Regions from separate parts of the Desulfitobacterium sp. THU1 genome, predicted to be linked through region 2. Evidence: predicted binding sites of a transcription regulator. Region 2 holds the regulator's gene; the other holds the start of a gene.

Region 1 (8,863 bases), on a different contig from region 2:
GTTAAAGTGGCAAACAGAAATCGAACGTTTTCTATTCATCAAAGACTAAAATTCGGTTAATAGCTAAAGAGGCTCCTCATAAGTTATGGAAGCCTCTTGCTAATAATCTATTTAGCTTCGAAACGATACATTACTGAATGGGCACGGAGATATTGATTTTTTCGCCGTAATCCTTAAAATTCATTGTTAAAGACATCATTTGATTATCTGTTTTTCTTTTCGCCTCAATGACTACCCGATGAATCAGTTGATCTTTCTTACCAACAAACACGATATAGGAAAATTCAGTCCATCCACTTTCCATGGCTTGATTTTGAATTGTTGGATTAAATTTGATTACCCAAGTCTTGGAATCGTCAAGTTTTTCTTGGCCCTGCAGCACCACCTCACCGTACTCCTTGAATTGCAACGATGCTAATGGATTGAGCTCCGCCAGAAAGACTTCATGAGCAGCCGGGACACTTGGATAGCGAATCCAACGCTTGCTAAATGGGTCCTTCATATAGAGTCCCTCAACCGTTAGGATCATTTCCACATCTGTGCCCACGATTTCCCCTGAGATTCGAGTGTTCTCACCGTCCTTTTCTCCTACGATTTCATTGAGTATGCGATCTTTTCCTTCTACCATTTGATGTTGGATCATTGTGTAGCGAAAAGAGGTCGCTTGAGTCAATTCTTCTAGGCCGTGTGTTAGCAATTCTATTGGGTCGGGTTTCCATAAAAGTTTCCCCACGATACCCCCGATGAACACGGTGCTGATTAAGATGAGTAACAGTATTCCTCTTTTCTTCATATGCTGGCCTCCCTGGCGGAGTTCTTATCACACTTTATGTAGTTCCAGGTTGCCCTATTCCATGGAAAATTTTACTCTTCAATGGTATGAAGGACTGTAATTTGACGTAACAGCAAACTCTTTTCGGACATATTATGTAGAAAAGGAGGCGCATACACCATGTTGTTCGGTAGAAATAGTGTTCTTAATTCCAATGCCCTGGCATTGTTTGATGGCTTCCCGGTAGGCACACGCCTGCAGATTGATATGCAAGAAGGTTATTGGATAGGTTGCCTGACAAGTATTCAAAACAATTTAGTAATCATAGACAATGCTCAAATCTTTTCTGATTCAGGATCTCCACTTGAAGAATTACGCTCTACAGCTCAGGTCCCTCTTAATCTCATCACCTTTGTCAGTGTGGCACCGGAAGATATTCAAACAGAACTTCATAACGATGAAACAAGCAATAATAGCGTCGCAGGATACTTCAATAATTTCTTGGTACGAATCAGTGAAATGAGGATTGATCTGGATAAGTCCGCGAATAGATTCGCTGAATCCCTAGAAAGAATTAATAAATCTGTCCAATCATTTGTTAATGAGGTCTTTGGTGTGGAAAAGTAGAAAATAAAAAAAGCAGGAGGGTTTGAAGACATTACGACCCTCCTGCTTTTCAAATTATATCAATGTTTTATTTTTGCAACATGAGGTAGCCAACCTCTATTAATCATCAATTGCAAGATGCGATAGTTCCAATCTAAGCTTTCATCAAGGAATCTGCGGAACATCATTCCGATATGCAATTGGTAGGAGCTTTGCAATGCAGCTAGGATATTGATCTGAGCCGCTTTGGCCATTGTTCCGATTGCTGCTGCAATTTCCATATCGGTCATTCTCGCATCCTCGGGAATATTCAGATTCCCCTTCTGTAATTGGTGATTGGTGAAGTGAAATTGAGGCACCTCCGCATTGCATTCTTTCAACAGACCTTCACATTCTTCGATTAAGGGTCTAGTGAGTTTTTCCATAGCTTCTAGAATGCGTTCTTTCAGTTCAGAATCTTGGGCATGGTTATACATTATCTCCAGGGAAGATAAATTGTGCCGCCCTTGTGAGATTATACCGTAAATTGCTCCACCCTCAAGATAATTAACTGGTTCCCGATCTATCATGCCTTGCACAGTTGCACGAGCAGCGGATTGAACTTTGTCCATTACAGTCATAGGTAGACCTCCTTGAAATAGTTTTCCATAGGTATTAATGTACAATATTAAATATTTTATTCTCTTAATGGAGAAGTTCTATCTCTATGGCAAACAAGGCGTTCACATTCTTGGACATGTTTGAATACTCTATATCAGACAATACCCATGCAAATTCGGGGAGGTGAAACAATTTGTATAGCAAAGCTTTAGTAGTAGCTTCTCCTCTACCAGCTATCATGCGATTTATTGCAGCTTTAATTAGGTTTATCTATAGGATTTTCACATGATATTATAAAGCTTAAAAGGCACACTTTTTGGGACGCAAAGCAACAAGACTCGTCTGTGTGAATACCATCAAAACTAAAAAAGAGGCCTCCCATAAGTTCACCGAACTCATGAGAAGCCTCTAATCCTGTCCATACCAGTCTAGTGTATGGATATTTTCTATGGAAAAATGTTTACCCTATGGACTACATCATGCCGCCCATTCCGCCCATGCCACCCATACCAGCCATAGCAGCAGCACCGTTATCTTTGGATGGGATATCAGAAATCAGGCACTCTGTGGTCAATAGCATAGCCGCGATGGAAGCAGCGTTTTGTAGAGCAGAACGTGTTACCTTCGCAGGGTCAACGATTCCGGCAGCAATCATATCTTCATATTCCTCGGTGAGTGCGTTGAAACCAACACCACGTCCAGCATTGCGGACCTTCTCAACGACGATCGAACCTTCAAAACCGGCATTGTTCGCAATTTGACGGAGAGGTTCTTCAAGGGCACGACGAACGATGGCTACACCGGTCTTTTCGTCTCCTACCAATTGGAGGCTATCTAACGCTTGAGCAGCATCCACTAAAGTAGTACCACCGCCAGAGACGATTCCTTCTTCAACTGCGGCGCGAGTAGCAGCTAAAGCATCTTCAATGCGGAGTTTCTTTTCTTTCATTTCAACTTCAGTAGCAGCACCGACTTGAATTACGGCAACGCCACCGGCTAATTTAGCCAAGCGTTCTTGTAGTTTTTCCCGATCAAAATCGGAAGTAGTTTCATCGATTTGTTTTTTAAGGGCTTCGACGCGTCCCTTAATGTTATCTTGGGAACCAGTGCCTTCAACAATTGTAGTTTCTTCTTTTGTAACACGAACTTGACGAGCACGTCCCAACATATCGACGGTAGTGTTTTCTAGTTTCAGACCAAGATCCTCGGTGATGACTGTACCACCGGTAAGAACGGCGATATCTTCCAGCATTGCTTTGCGGCGATCACCGAAGCCAGGAGCTTTTACAGCAACGCAGGTAAAGGTTCCGCGTAGTTTATTGAGAACGAGGGTTGCTAATGCTTCACCTTCGATATCTTCTGCAATAATCACCAATTGACGGCCCGCTTGAACGACTTTCTCAAGAACAGGGAGAATATCGGCAATTGCGCCAATCTTTTTATCAGTGATTAAGATGAAAGGATCATTTAGAACAGCTTCCATCTTGTCGGTATCAGTAATCATGTATGCGGAGATGTAACCACGATCAAATTGCATACCTTCAACAACTTGTAATTCAGTGGTCATTCCTTTGGCTTCTTCTACTGTGATTACGCCGTCTTTGCCGACCTTCTCCATAGCGTCAGAGATAAGAGCACCGATGGTGTTATCTCCGGCAGAGATGGAAGCAACTTGGGCAATAGCTTCTTTGCTTTCAATTGGTTTAGCATTAGTTTTAATATCATTAACAATAGATTCAACAGCTTGCTCAATCCCGCGCTTAATTCCCATGGGATTTGCACCGGCAGCTACGTTTTTCAAGCCCTCACGAATAATGGCTTGAGCTAAAACTGTCGCTGTGGTGGTTCCGTCCCCGGCAACATCATTGGTTTTGGTCGCAACTTCTTTGACAAGTTGCGCTCCCATATTTTCAAAAGAATCTTCTAACTCGATCTCCCGAGCAATGGTCACACCGTCATTGGTAATTAGGGGCGCACCGAATTTTTTATCTAATACAACATTGCGACCTTTAGGTCCGAGTGTGATACGAACAGCTTCAGCCAAAGCATTGACACCACGTTCTAAGGCATGGCGAGCTTCTTCATTAAAAATGATTTGTTTTGCCACTTTAAAGTTCCTCCTTAATAATCTAAACTAATAAGTCGATAAAGTCAGTCATAAGTAAGTATTTACATTTTCAATCCATAAGTGAGTAACAAGATATACGTTAGCCAATTACCGCTAAGATGTCATTTTCTTTAAGAATGAGATACTCTTGACCGTCATACTTGACTTCAGTACCGGCATATTTGGAATAAATAACGCGATCACCGACTTTAACATCTAAGGCAACGCGTTCTCCTTTTTCCACTTTACCAGGTCCTACTGCGACGATTTCACCTTCTTGAGGTTTTTCCTTAGCCGTATCTGGCATGATGATTCCGCTTTTTGTCTTTTCTTCCATGGGGAGTGCTTTGATGACTACCCGGTCAGCTAGAGGTTTGATGTTCATTGAAGAAAGTCCCTCCTTAAGAACTAAATATTTTTGTAATTGTTAGCACTCATTCCTGTTGAGTGCTAACATCATACTATAATAATATGCAAGGTTGATGAAGAAATCAAATCCTGCCAGAAGGGTTTATTGCAGATTTACGCGCGAATATCTTTATTTTTCTCGCATTATCTACCCCTTATTGCCTTGCTCTAAAATTGACAGAATCCATCCCTTCGGCTTGCAATCACTAAAGAGTATATTGACCAGACCCCAGATTATTTATTCATAATTTTGGTAAAAACACCCACAAAAAGAGAGAACATCCGATTGGCAATCGGATATCCTCTTCATATTTACTCCACTGGATTTAGTTACTTAGCTTTTCATAACGTTTGCGTATCTCTACTAAGGATGAACCTAAAACATTTTGAACAAGGTCGTGTTCCAGATTTAAAAGATAGATCTTAGTTTTTCCTATTTTCAAATTTGAGTCGGCATATTCTCGTTCAAAGAGAATCCTTTCATTTAAGAAATAGCGAATGAAGTCCTTCACCTGTAATGCAGTTGCTCCTAAGTGCTCTGCTAAGGCGGTCCGCGCTTTGGTGGAAGCAATATACCTCATGCTTAACTGTAGATTTGCAAGAATCAGGATTCCTTGCTTAATATCTTCATCAGCGTTATTTATAAAAGGTTTTGCCTGAGTGAGAAATTCACTAGAGAGTTCCCCATAATCACTAAACATCTGCAGATCGTGGTGCATGTTTCCGTTGGCACCAATGACCTTCACCTCTTTCCCCCAAGCTTTTATTTTTCTTACCAGTGGTAAAAAATCTCCATCCCCTGTCAAAAGGAGAATAACATCAAAGGCAGAGGTGCGAGTCAATAGGATTTCTTGGGCCTCCAGAATTAGTTCTATATCTGCAGCATTTCGCCGTAGCAGGGTACTAGAAAAACTGTTCTTTCCATAAATATGACGTGTATAGACATTATTTTTTTCAAAGAGAGTCTGAGTTCGCCAGAATTCCTCGCGATCAAAATTAGCATATAGATAAATAGCCGATAGCTCATAGCTATTTTTTTCAACATAAAGTTGAATGGAACCCATGAGAATTTCGGGTGTTAATTCATACCCTTGTTCAAAGAGTCCTGTCCATATATTTTCGTAATCAATAAAAGCAATGGCTTTCAAAACAAAATCACCCCGTTTCCACCTGCTTACTATAGAATACGCAGGGTTTGTACAGGGGTGACAAGCATGCACATTTAGTTTGATTTCGAAGTCCTTACTTTGCAACTTTTGAGTGTCAATTCAATCTTTAATTATTGTGAAGGAGTTGCACACTCGCTAGCTTCGCCTTTAAGAATCTGGATTCCATGTGGCAAAGCTGGAACAAGGGCTGCCCAACACTCTTTAACCGCTTTAGGGGAGCCTGGCATATTGATGATTAATGTCTTCTTGCGTAAGACAGCAACGGCACGGCTTAACATAGCCTTCGGAGTGATTTTGTAGCTTTCATAACGCATTACTTCGGCAATTCCTGGAACCAGACGATCAGAGATAGAAATGGTGGCTTCCGGAGTAACGTCACGCAAAGAGAAGCCTGTGCCACCTGTGGTTAGAATAAGATCTAAACCATTCACATCTACCCATTCTTTCATAGTCTGTGCCAAAATTTCTTGGTCATCTGGAACGATGGTATACAAAACTACCTCTCCGCCGATTTCTTTGACGAGATCTTTCAAAACAGCTCCGGAAAGATCCTCTCTCTGACCTTGCGAGCCTTTATCGCTAGCGGTAATGACCCCGACTCTTAACATTACTCCATCACCTCTACGACATCTCCGACACTAATCGGTCCACCTTCTAAAACACGGATAAAGATTCCTTCCTTAGGCATAACACAGTCACCTGCTTGATAGTAGATAGCACATCGAGTATGGCACTCTTTCCCGATCTGAGTCACTTCCCCAACACCGGACTCGCCGATCTTGACTTTCGTGCCAATGGGCAAGCTGACGAGGTCAATCCCCTCTGTGGTCAGGTTTTCAGCGAAATCCCCCGGTCCAACATCAAGTCCCATATCTTGCATTTTCTTAATGCTTTCCATCGCCAATAAGCTTACTTGCCGGTGCCAATCTCCACCATGAGCATCTCCTTCAATCCCGAAGTTTACCTTTAGTACCCCTTCGCCCACATTTTTCTTTCGCATACCTTTTTTCTCACTGGTACATACTGCAATAATTTTAGCCATTTTCTTTTCCTCCAAATTCTTACTCGAGTTCATAGCTTCACCCGTTATGATCTTCTTTCCGAACGAAATGTCCGCTCTTGCCTCCGGTTTTCTCCATAAGGCGAATCTCTCCGATAACCATCGTTTTATCAATGGCTTTGCACATGTCATATATAGTCAAGGCCGCTACACTGACTGCCGTCAGTGCTTCCATCTCGACCCCCGTCTTCCCAGTAACTTTGACGATCCCTTCAACTTCGATGGTCCTGGGAGGAACGATCTCAAAGTTCAGCTTCGCCCCGGTGATAGCTAGAGGGTGGCACATGGGAATAAGCTGAGACGTTTGCTTTGCTGCCATAATTCCAGCCACTTGGGCTACCGCTAGAACATCACCTTTGGCGATCTGCCCCGAGCGAATTCTTTCCAAAGTTTCCGGCTGCATTTCTATCTTACCTCGAGCTGTCGCTACCCGCATGGTCTCCGACTTATCTGAGACATCGACCATCTTTGCCCGACCTTCTTCATCAAAGTGCGTTAACTCCATCATTATCCTCCAATCTGAGACATGATCCGCTGATCTTGCCAAGCTTCATTATTCATGTGATGCTCTGCCGGTTTATACCAAATGGCCTCTGACAAAGCTTGTTTGACTTCTTCATCACTCTTGTCAGATCTCAGCAATTTGCGAAAATCTAATTCATTCGCGCTATGCAGGCACAAACGCAACTTCCCATCAGGTGTTAAACGGACCCGATTGCAGGTGTTACAAAAATGTTTGCTTAGAGCACTGATAAAACCAATGCTGCCTTTAAAACCTTCAGAAGTGATATATTCTGCAGGACCACCACCTCGAATATCATGAGTCGGTTTAAGGCCCTCTAGACCAAGCTTCTCTTTCATCTCATCAATCGACACGAACTCGTTACGTTTATCTGAGCTAACGCCAATCGGCATAAGCTCAATAAAACGCACATGGAGCGGATAATCGCGAGCCAATTCCATAAAACGAGGTAGCTCATGGGTATTTAGATCGCGCACTACCACAACATTGAGTTTTACGGGATGAAGACCAACCTCTAAGGAACGATGAATGCCCTCTATGACTTTGTTAACATCCCCTCCCCGAGTTATTTCTCTGAATTTTTCAGGGTTGAAGGTATCAAGACTAATATTGACTCTGCTGACCCCGGCCTTTTTTAAATCCGCAGCCATTTCCGGAAGTAGCAGACCGTTGGTTGTAATCATTAGATCCTCTACTCCCGGGATTTGCGATGCTTCTTGCAAAAAGTCGAGAACTCCTGCCCGAACTAGTGGCTCTCCCCCAGTGATGCGAAACCGTTTGAATCCAAGAGAAGTACTAATCTGCATAACGCGTAAAATTTCTTCATAGGACAAAATAGAATCATGGGGAATCCATTGGACTCCTTCAGCCGGCATGCAATATTGACAGCGTAGGTTGCAGCGGTCTGTAATGGAAATCCTCAAATATTCAATCTTGCGCTGATATTGATCTTGCATAGATTTCCTCACCCTTCATCTTTTACTATCTACCCTACAAGCAAATAAAAAAAGCTCCACGGTCTGTACAACCGCGGAACTATCCCGCATTTACTACAGACTCCTTTCCAAATGGGAGGCAAGACCGTTTCCAGTCATACCCGGTGCTTTCACACAGTCTGGTCAACCATAGTAAAACTTTAGGTCACCAGTTTCGGAGCATAAAACGTATTTAATTAAGCATTAAGAAGAAACTCTTCTTATATTAGTCTTATTGTTATATTCCTATTACATTTGTATTCGATTTATATCTATGATTCATATTATAAATGATATTTTATATTTAGTATACACCATTTTTCCATTTGTGAAAAGCGATTCTATCAGCATACCCCTGTGAGAAAATTTGCCATTGTGTCAAGACATCTGTTGTTTTTTTAGCGCTAAACACTCTTGGGGAGTATTGACGCTACTTAAATTCAGTTGAATCTCTGGAAAGTCTCGAAAATCTTCTTCTCTTAGAAAGTGAACGCTACACAGACGAAAAACGTCTCTCAAGCTTAAGCGGTTGGCCATTAACTGCTTTTCAATGACGGGCAGGCAGCTTTTATGGTAGAAGGCATGGAGAGGATAAAATCCTCCACCTATCTCCGGGGCCAAAATATCCTTTTCGTCAATCTCCC
Region 2 (8,863 bases):
GGAACACCGACCGGAATTCTTATGACCGGCGGAAGAATCATCCATAAGGATCCCTTAGAGACTTATAATTTAATTGGTTTGGATAGAAATGATGTCTTAGTACTAGGTCGCTATACTTTGGAGCAGATAGAAACATTGGGAATTCGCGATGCTGTATCCTTTGCACCTTTTCTCATCGTCAATGGAGAGCCGATGATCAAGGTAGGTGATGGAGGCTGGGGGATTGCACCCCGCACGGCGATCGGGCAAACTCGAGATGGTACGATCCTTCTACTTGTCATCGATGGCAGGCAGCTGGGAAGCATTGGTGCCACCTTGAAGGATGTTCAAGATATACTATTAGAGCATGGGGCGGTGAATGGGGCGAATTTGGATGGAGGTTCTTCTTCAACCATGGTTTACCATGGGGAAGTAAAGAACAAGCCCAGCAGTCAGTATGGACCGCGGGAAGTACCTTCCGCCTTTATCGTTCTTCCGGAAAAAAGCTTTAGTGAGCATTTTCGTTAAAGAAAACCCAGATAGGGAGTTTTTTTGCCTCATTTTCTTGCTGAAATTAATCATTGGCAGTATAATAATTGTTTAGAGTGTATCCTCGAAAAAGATAGTTTTTTTCAGGGAATTACACTGGATTTTGCTGAAATGAGGGGTAAAACTGTGGCACAGGCCTCACAACGAATTAGAAACTTTTCTATCATTGCACATATTGACCATGGTAAGTCCACACTTGCCGACCGTTTAATCGAATATACCGGTGCACTAAGCAAGCGGGAAATGGAAGCCCAAGTCTTGGATAATATGGATCTTGAGCGAGAACGAGGTATCACTATTAAATTACAAACTGTTCGCCTGCAATACCCTGCTAAGGATGGACAGGTTTATGAACTGAATCTTATTGACACCCCGGGACACGTGGATTTTACCTATGAGGTATCCCGTAGTTTGGCCGCCTGTGAAGGTGCGCTTTTAATTGTGGATGCTGCCCAGGGCATTGAAGCCCAAACTTTAGCCAATGTCTATTTAGCTTTGGAAAATAATTTAGAGATCATTCCTGTGATCAACAAAATTGATCTACCCAGTGCTGAACCAGAGCGCGTAAAACAGGAGATTGAGGATGTCATTGGACTAGACGCCAGTGAGGCCATCTTAGCTTCTGCCAAGGCGGGAATAGGAATTGAAGAGATTTTAGAGGCGGTTGTAGCCAAGATTCCACCACCACAGGGTGATGACGCAGCACCTTTAAAGGCTTTGATTTTCGATTCATATTTCGATGCTTATAAAGGCGCCATTTCCTACGTCCGAGTTATGGATGGCCGAGTGGCTAAAGGAACTCAAATCAAGATGATGTCCTCTGGTAAAGTTTTCGATGCTACGGAAGTGGGCATGTTAACCCCAGGATTGAGACCCATGGACGAGATCAAAGCAGGCCAGGTTGGCTATATTGCTGCTAGTATTAAAAACGTCAGAGATACTCAAGTTGGAGATACCATCACTGATGCAGAAAACCCCGCCCTCTATCCGCTGTCAGGATATCGTAAGGCAACCCCAATGGTCTTCTGTGGCCTTTATCCGGTGGACTCCAGTGATTATGGCCGATTGAAGGACGCTTTGGAAAAGCTTCATCTGAATGATTCCAGCTTAGTCTTTGAACCGGAAACATCCAGTGCTCTTGGTTTTGGTTATAGGTGCGGCTTCTTGGGGCTTTTGCACATGGATGTCATTCAAGAGCGACTGGAGCGGGAATATGATTTAAACCTAATTACTACTGCTCCCAGCGTGGTTTATAAAGTTAATAAAACCGATGGCGAGATTATAAATATTGATAACCCCTCCAACCTACCGAAGGTAGATGAGATTGAAAGTATTGAAGAACCTATTGTGAAAGCCACTATTATGGTACCTTCAGAATACGTAGGAGCCATTATGGAACTTAACCAAGAAAAAAGGGGTAATTTCCTTAATATGAATTATCTATCCGCTAACAGGGTCAGTTTAATCTACGAACTTCCCTTAAGCGAGATCGTCTATGATTATTTTGATCAACTGAAATCCCGCACTAAAGGATATGCCTCCTTGGATTATGAATTAGCGGGCTATAAAGCGGCTCAATTGGTTAAGTTGGATGTTCTTCTTAATAATGAATTGGTGGATGCTCTTTCCTTTATCGTGCATAAGGAGAAGTCCTATGCTCGCGGTCGTCGCTTAGTCGAAAAGTTACGGGAGATTATCCCTCGTCAGATGTTTGAGGTGCCGATTCAAGCAGTTATCGGCCAAAAGGTTATCGCACGAGAAACAGTAAAAGCCATGCGGAAAGATGTCTTAGCCAAATGTTACGGAGGGGATATCTCACGTAAACGGAAGCTCTTAGAGAAGCAAAAAGAGGGTAAAAAGCGCATGAAGCAAGTAGGGAGTGTAGAGATTCCTCAGGATGCGTTTATGGCTGTGCTGAAGATCGACGATTAAATAGCGTACACAAACCGGAAGCGAACCAATCATGCAACCCAACGGAGCATGCGGTTCGCTCCCTTATTATCTGGAGAAGGTTGAAGTGTGGCTGATTTGCGTATGGATTGGATATATTTGTTGAAAGTGGCGATTTTTGAGACTGGATGGGCAGATCCTTCCTAAGAAAGAGGTGTAACTATGCCATCCCTTTATGTTCATGTTCCTTTTTGTCTTCGGAAATGCGCTTATTGTGCTTTTTATTCTGTTCCTCTGCAAAGGTCTAAGGTGGAAGAGTATTTACAAGGCCTAGATCAGGAAATTGCCTTGCGGCAAGGGGAGATTCCAGATGAGGTATCTACCCTTTTTATGGGAGGTGGAACTCCTACGGCTTTGAGTGAGGAGGAGCTTGAGACTGTCTTCAGCTTGCTTGAGCCAAGATTTAATTTTTCGGCTTCGGCAGAGAAAACTATGGAAGCTAATCCTGGCACCCTAACAGCGGGAAAGCTTCATATTTTAAAAAACCATGGCATCAACCGGATATCTTTAGGTGTTCAATCCTTTAATGATGCTTTGCTAAAACGAATCGGACGAATTCATAGTGTTGAGGATATCTACGATGGTGTGAACCTGATTCGCGGCGCAGGCTTTCGTAATCTTAATCTGGATTTGATGTTTGGTTTGCCGGGACAGACCTCTGAGGATTGGCAAAAGACCTTAGCAGAGGTAATTACCATCCAGCCTGAGCATTTGTCTATCTATGGATTGATGCTTGAGGAGGATACGCCTCTGGCATTAGACGCGGGTTTGTCAAAGGACCTGCCGGATGATGATGCCCAAGCTGAAATGTATGAATTAGGAAAAGAAATGCTGGGGAGAGCGGGATACATCCATTATGAGACCTCGAATTACGCCTTGCCGGGCCATGAATGTCAGCATAATCTTGGTTATTGGCATGGGGAAGAGTACCTGGGTCTAGGTCCTGGTGCGGTGTCTTGCCTAAAAAATCGTCGCCGGAAAAACTATGAGGATTTGGTGAAGTATCGGGAGAAGCTTGAGCAAGGAGATCTACCTATCGATAGCTTGGAAGATGAAAGCTTGACCAATGATGAGAGAATATCAGAACGGATCATTTTAGGACTGCGCCTTGCCCATGGAATCAATCTTGAGAATTTCAAAAAAGAGTTCAGGGTTGATCTTTTTGAACTTTATCCCACAGTTTTAGAACGTTATATAAGCCAAGGTGTACTACGTATTGAGGAAGGAAAATTTCTCAAAATGTATCCCGAGTTCTGGTTCGTGGCTAATGCGGTGCTGCAAGAATTTGTATGAGTCATCGCAAATCATCTTAAAGCAATTTAAAGTACTTTATAGCATGTCAGATACTTGACAATCGCGAAAGTGAGCGTTACTATAATATCATAAATCGTTAGCACTCATTAAGGTCGAGTGCTAACAACAAAGCGAACGTGGAAAGGCGGTTATGAGTATGCAAATGGACGAGCGAAAGAAGAAAATCCTGAGAGCTATTGTTCAGGATTATGTCAATACAGCTGAGCCAGTCGGTTCCAGGACAATCGCCCGGAAGTTTGACTTAGGTATCTCACCGGCCACGATTCGTAATGAAATGTCCGATATAGAAGATCTGGGATTAATTGAACAGCCCCATACCTCATCAGGTCGCATTCCCTCGGATGCTGGTTATCGGTATTATGTGGATTGCCTGATGGAAAAGACCAAGGTTTCCGAGGATGAAAAAGAAGTTATCGAAAGAGAGACCACACAGCGGATTGCCGAGATTCAAAGCGTCATTTCTCATTCCAGCAAACTTCTTTCTGAGCTCACACATTTGACTAGTATAGTCGTAGGGCCAGACAAAGGTAACAGTGCATTCAGCCAGATGCACTTCCTTCCCTATCAGTCGGGCAAAGCCATTATGGTCGTCGTCAAGGAAAATGGAGTGGTAGAGAATCAGATTGTCGAGATTGGAGAAAATGTAACTGCTGAGGAACTACAAAGAATTGCGAACCTGTTTAATCATAAGATGCGGGGACATTCCATGACGGAAGTAAAACGAGATTTTCTGCATGAAATCTACAACGAACTTTCACGTCAACGCTATCTTATTGATCATGCTTTAGAGCTCCTAACCGCTATTTTAGATAACAAACCTCAAGAGTCAAATAAGGTGTATCTTGGCGGAACACTTAACATGTTAAACCAGCCTGAATTCCAGGATGTTGAAAAGATTAAAAACCTTTTCCAAGTTTTCGAAGAGGGGGATCAGATTAAGCAGTTTTTGCGTCCGAAGCTTGAGGGTATCACGGTTACTATTGGTGGCGAGAATATCATGAAGGAACTTAAAGATTGTAGCGTGATTACTGGGACGTATTGTGTTGAGGGTGAACCGTTGGGTACGATTGGACTTATTGGACCGACAAGAATGGATTATGGTAAGTCGATGGCGATGGTGGAATACATGACAAGAACGCTCACTGAGCTTCTTACCAAGCGACGAAGGAAATAGGAGAGGTGGTTTCAATCATGGTGAATTGGGGCGGGAAAACCCCCCCATCAGCTCAGTCTGGATGGGAAAACAAAGATGGTAGACAAGAACAAACCGACAATCGAAGCGATACTATCGAAGAAATTTTGGGAGCGAATGATGCGGAAGGCAGGGAATCTTTAGGGAATCAAGATATTTCTTTAGAGGAAAAAGTACTTGCCTTGCAGGCAGAACTCGAGCAAAGTAAGAACCAAGCTGAAGAGTATTTTGCGCATTTGCAACGTCTGCAAGCAGACTTTGATAATTATCGTAAACGGACGCAGAAGGAAAAAGACGACTACTTAAAATATGCCTCTGAGCGTGTTGTCGAAGGGTTGCTTCCGGTGCTGGATAATTTCGATAGAGCTATTTTGGCATCTAAAACTAATCAAGATTTTACTTCGTTTGCTCAAGGGGTCGATATGATCTTCAAGCAAATGGAAACGACCTTAGCCAAAGAAGGGCTAGTGGCTATCGAAGCTGTAGGCCAACCCTTTGACCCCAATATGCATGAAGCGGTGCTTCAAGTAGAATCTAATGAGTATCCAGAAAACACGGTTGTTGAGGAATTACAAAAAGGATATTATCTTAAAGAAAAAGTAATACGTCCTAGCATGGTTAAAGTTTCCTGCTAGGTGTAATAAGGAGGAAGTATTGATATGGGTAAAGTGATAGGTATTGATTTAGGAACCACAAACTCCTGCGTAGCGGTTATGGAAGGTGGCGAAGCGGTCGTAATTACGAACGCGGAAGGTAATCGCACAACACCCTCCGTTGTAGGGTTCTCCAAAACAGGCGAGCGTCTGGTTGGCCAAGTGGCCAAACGGCAGGCGGTTTCTAATGCGGATAAAACAGTGCTCTCTGTGAAAAGACATATGGGTACCGATTTCAAAGTGAAGATAGATGATAAGAACTACTCTCCCCAAGAAATTTCGGCCATGATTCTAGGCAAACTGAAAGCAGATGCTGAAGCTTATCTAGGGCAAACCGTTACTGAGGCAGTCATCACTGTACCTGCGTACTTCACCGACGCTCAGCGCCAAGCAACTAAAGATGCCGGAACCATCGCGGGCTTGGAAGTTAAGCGGATTATTAACGAACCTACGGCAGCTGCTTTAGCTTACGGTCTAGATAAGCAAGAGGATCAAACCGTTTTGGTCTTTGACTTAGGCGGTGGAACCTTTGACGTTTCAGTACTTGAACTGAGCCAAGGTATGGTAGAGGTTAAAGCGACCAGTGGGAATAATAAACTTGGTGGGGACGATTTTGACCAACGTCTGATTGATTATATGGTAGCTGAATTTAAGAAGGACCAAGGCGTAGATCTGGGCAAAGACCGTGTTGCTCTGCAACGCTTAAAGGAAGCTGCTGAGAAAGCCAAAATTGAGCTTTCCGGAGTGAGTACCTCCAATGTAAATCTACCCTTTATCACCATGACAGCTGAGGGCCCTGCCCACTTAGATATGAATATTACCAAAGCAAAATTCGAAGAATTGACTGCAGATCTGGTTGAGGCATGCCTTGGACCCACTCGTCAAGCGCTAGCTGATGCCAAATTGTCATGGAGCGATGTTCATCAAGTTATTTTGGTCGGGGGATCCACTCGGATTCCTGCTGTTCAAGACGCCATTAAAAAATTAAGTGGTAAAGAGCCTCATAAAGGGGTTAACCCTGATGAAGTGGTTGCTCTTGGGGCAGCAATTCAAGGTGGAGTTCTTGCAGGTGAAGTGAAGGACATCATCCTCGTTGACGTAACTCCTCTTTCTTTGGGGATTGAGACCTTGGGCGGAGTATTTACACGGATTATAGAGCGGAACACAACTGTTCCTACAACTAAGAGCCAGACCTTCTCTACGGCTGCGGATAGCCAAACATCAGTAGATATCCACGTACTCCAAGGCGAGCGGGAAATGGCTGCCTATAACAAGACGCTGGGAAGATTCCAGCTTTCCGGAATTCCTCCTGCTCCTCGTGGCATTCCGCAAATTGAGGTTAAATTCGATATTGATGCTAACGGTATCGTGCATGTTTCAGCTAAGGATATGGCTACAGGCAATGAGCAAAAGGTTACTATCACTGCCTCGACAGGCCTAAGCCAAGATGAAATCGAAAAGATGAAAAAAGATGCCGAAGCACATGCTGAGGAAGATAAGCAACGCAAAGAGTTAATCGATGCAAAGAACCAGGCGGATTCGACAGTTTACCAAACTGAGAAGACCTTGAAGGACTTCGAGGGCAAGATTGCCGAAAATGAGGTAGAACCGATTAAGAAAGCGCTTGAAGAATTAAAGACCGCTGCTGCGGGAGAAAATCTTGAAGCTATCAAGGAGAAGACTGAAGCGGTAACAAAAGTGCTTTATCCAATTATCGAGAAAATGTACCAACAGACGGGCGGGGAAGCACCGGGACCGGATATGGGGGCAGACCCAGGAGCCGGTCAAGGCAAAGCTGATGACAATGTCGTTGATGCAGAATATACTGAAGTGAATAAGGATGATAAATAAGCACAGCAAAGCTAGCTATGGATGCTACAGGTGCTAAGTTGAGGAGTCTAGGAAAAGGAGATTGGGTACAGGGTTTTCCCTGTGCCCAATCATCATGTACTAAAGGCGCATGGCTTCGGAGGGTGAATTAGGAGTGATGGAGGAAACAATGAAACGCGATTATTATGAAGTGCTTGGAGTCTCGAAGAGCGCGGATGAACAAGAAGTTAAAAAAGCCTATCGAAAATTAGCCCGCAAATATCATCCGGATGTTAATCCCGGTGATAAAGCAGCGGAAGATAAGTTCAAAGAGGCGACCGAAGCCTATGATGTTTTAAGCGATTCAGAAAAACGAGCTAAGTATGATCAGATGGGCCATGCCGCCTTTGATCCGAACCAAGCTGGTTTTGGCGGTGCGGATTTTGGTGGGTTTGGAGATATCTTCGATATGTTCTTTGGCGGTGGTGGCGGCGGTCAGCGTCGTAATGGTCCCACTCGAGGAAACGATCTGCGTTATGATTTGACGATCGCCTTCGAAGAAGCTGCTTTCGGTATTGAAAAGGAGATTCAAGTTCCACGCCAAGAGACCTGTACAGAATGTCAAGGTTCAGGTGCAGCTCCAGGAACTCATCCGACCACTTGTAGTCAATGTCATGGAACGGGGCAGGTCAAAGCTACGCAACGAACTCCCTTTGGCGCGATACAAACAGCCAAAACTTGTCCGACCTGCAATGGCTCGGGACAATTTATTACCTCCCCTTGCAAAGAATGTAACGGTAAAGGCACCACTCGCCAAGTCAAAACCATTAAAGTCAATGTTCCGGCTGGCTCAGAGGATGGTCTTAATCTTCGTTTTAGCGGCAACGGGGAAGCAGGACTACGCGGTGGCCCGGCAGGCGACCTTTATGTAGTTTTAAATGTCAAACCCCATAAGTTCTTTGAAAGAGAAGGAAACGACGTTTATTGTGAGATGCCGATAACCTTTGTTCAAGCTGCATTAGGCTCAGAAATCGATATTCCGACCTTGGATGGAAAGGTCAAGATGAAAGTACCCGAAGGGACTCAAACGGGCACTATTTTCCGCCTCCGAGGACATGGTATCCCTTATCGCCGTGGCAACGGACGAGGGGATCAACATGTGAAGGTCGTCGTGGCTACCCCGACTAAGCTCACCGATCGTCAAAAGGAATTGCTTCGTGAATTTGGTGATGTCACCAGCGATCAACAGCAGATGGGTAAGAAGTCCTTTTTTGAGAAGGTTAAAGACAATATTCGCGATGCCATAGATTTGTAAAATGTGAAATAGGGGCAGGTCCCAGTTTTCACTTTGATGGTGAATCAAGTGTATCAAGGGGTCAGGTCCCGCTATTCATATTTAAGGTGCAGAAAAAGGGTA

Evidence for each region. Region 2 encodes HrcA, which represses chaperone genes, less so after heat shock. Its sites were predicted from a motif close to TGTTAGCACTCNNNNNNNNNGAGTGCTAACA; they were not measured.
Region 1: a site for HrcA is predicted at 4,511-4,541, ahead of groES (co-chaperone GroES). Genes of this name have one in related genera too.

Annotation. Positions count from the first base shown of each region.
Region 1 is NZ_JBBWUA010000004.1:171,908-180,770, reverse strand. Features, by position in the region: gene AAC978_RS06000 (hypothetical protein) at 131-793, opposite strand; gene AAC978_RS05995 (hypothetical protein) at 953-1,399, shown strand; gene AAC978_RS05990 (DUF3231 family protein) at 1,459-1,998, opposite strand; gene groL (chaperonin GroEL) at 2,451-4,085, opposite strand; gene groES (co-chaperone GroES) at 4,186-4,470, opposite strand; gene AAC978_RS05975 (NYN domain-containing protein) at 4,820-5,641, opposite strand; gene AAC978_RS05970 (MogA/MoaB family molybdenum cofactor biosynthesis protein) at 5,773-6,270, opposite strand; gene AAC978_RS05965 (MOSC domain-containing protein) at 6,270-6,704, opposite strand; gene moaC (cyclic pyranopterin monophosphate synthase MoaC) at 6,742-7,227, opposite strand; gene moaA (GTP 3',8-cyclase MoaA) at 7,230-8,201, opposite strand; molybdenum cofactor riboswitch at 8,288-8,412, opposite strand; gene mobA (molybdenum cofactor guanylyltransferase) at 8,598-8,863, opposite strand, start outside.
Region 2 is NZ_JBBWUA010000001.1:476,401-485,263, forward strand. Features, by position in the region: gene AAC978_RS02225 (phosphodiester glycosidase family protein) at 1-507, shown strand, start outside; gene lepA (translation elongation factor 4) at 655-2,460, shown strand; gene hemW (radical SAM family heme chaperone HemW) at 2,641-3,771, shown strand; gene hrcA (heat-inducible transcriptional repressor HrcA) at 3,929-4,966, shown strand; gene grpE (nucleotide exchange factor GrpE) at 4,984-5,619, shown strand; gene dnaK (molecular chaperone DnaK) at 5,644-7,488, shown strand; gene dnaJ (molecular chaperone DnaJ) at 7,637-8,761, shown strand.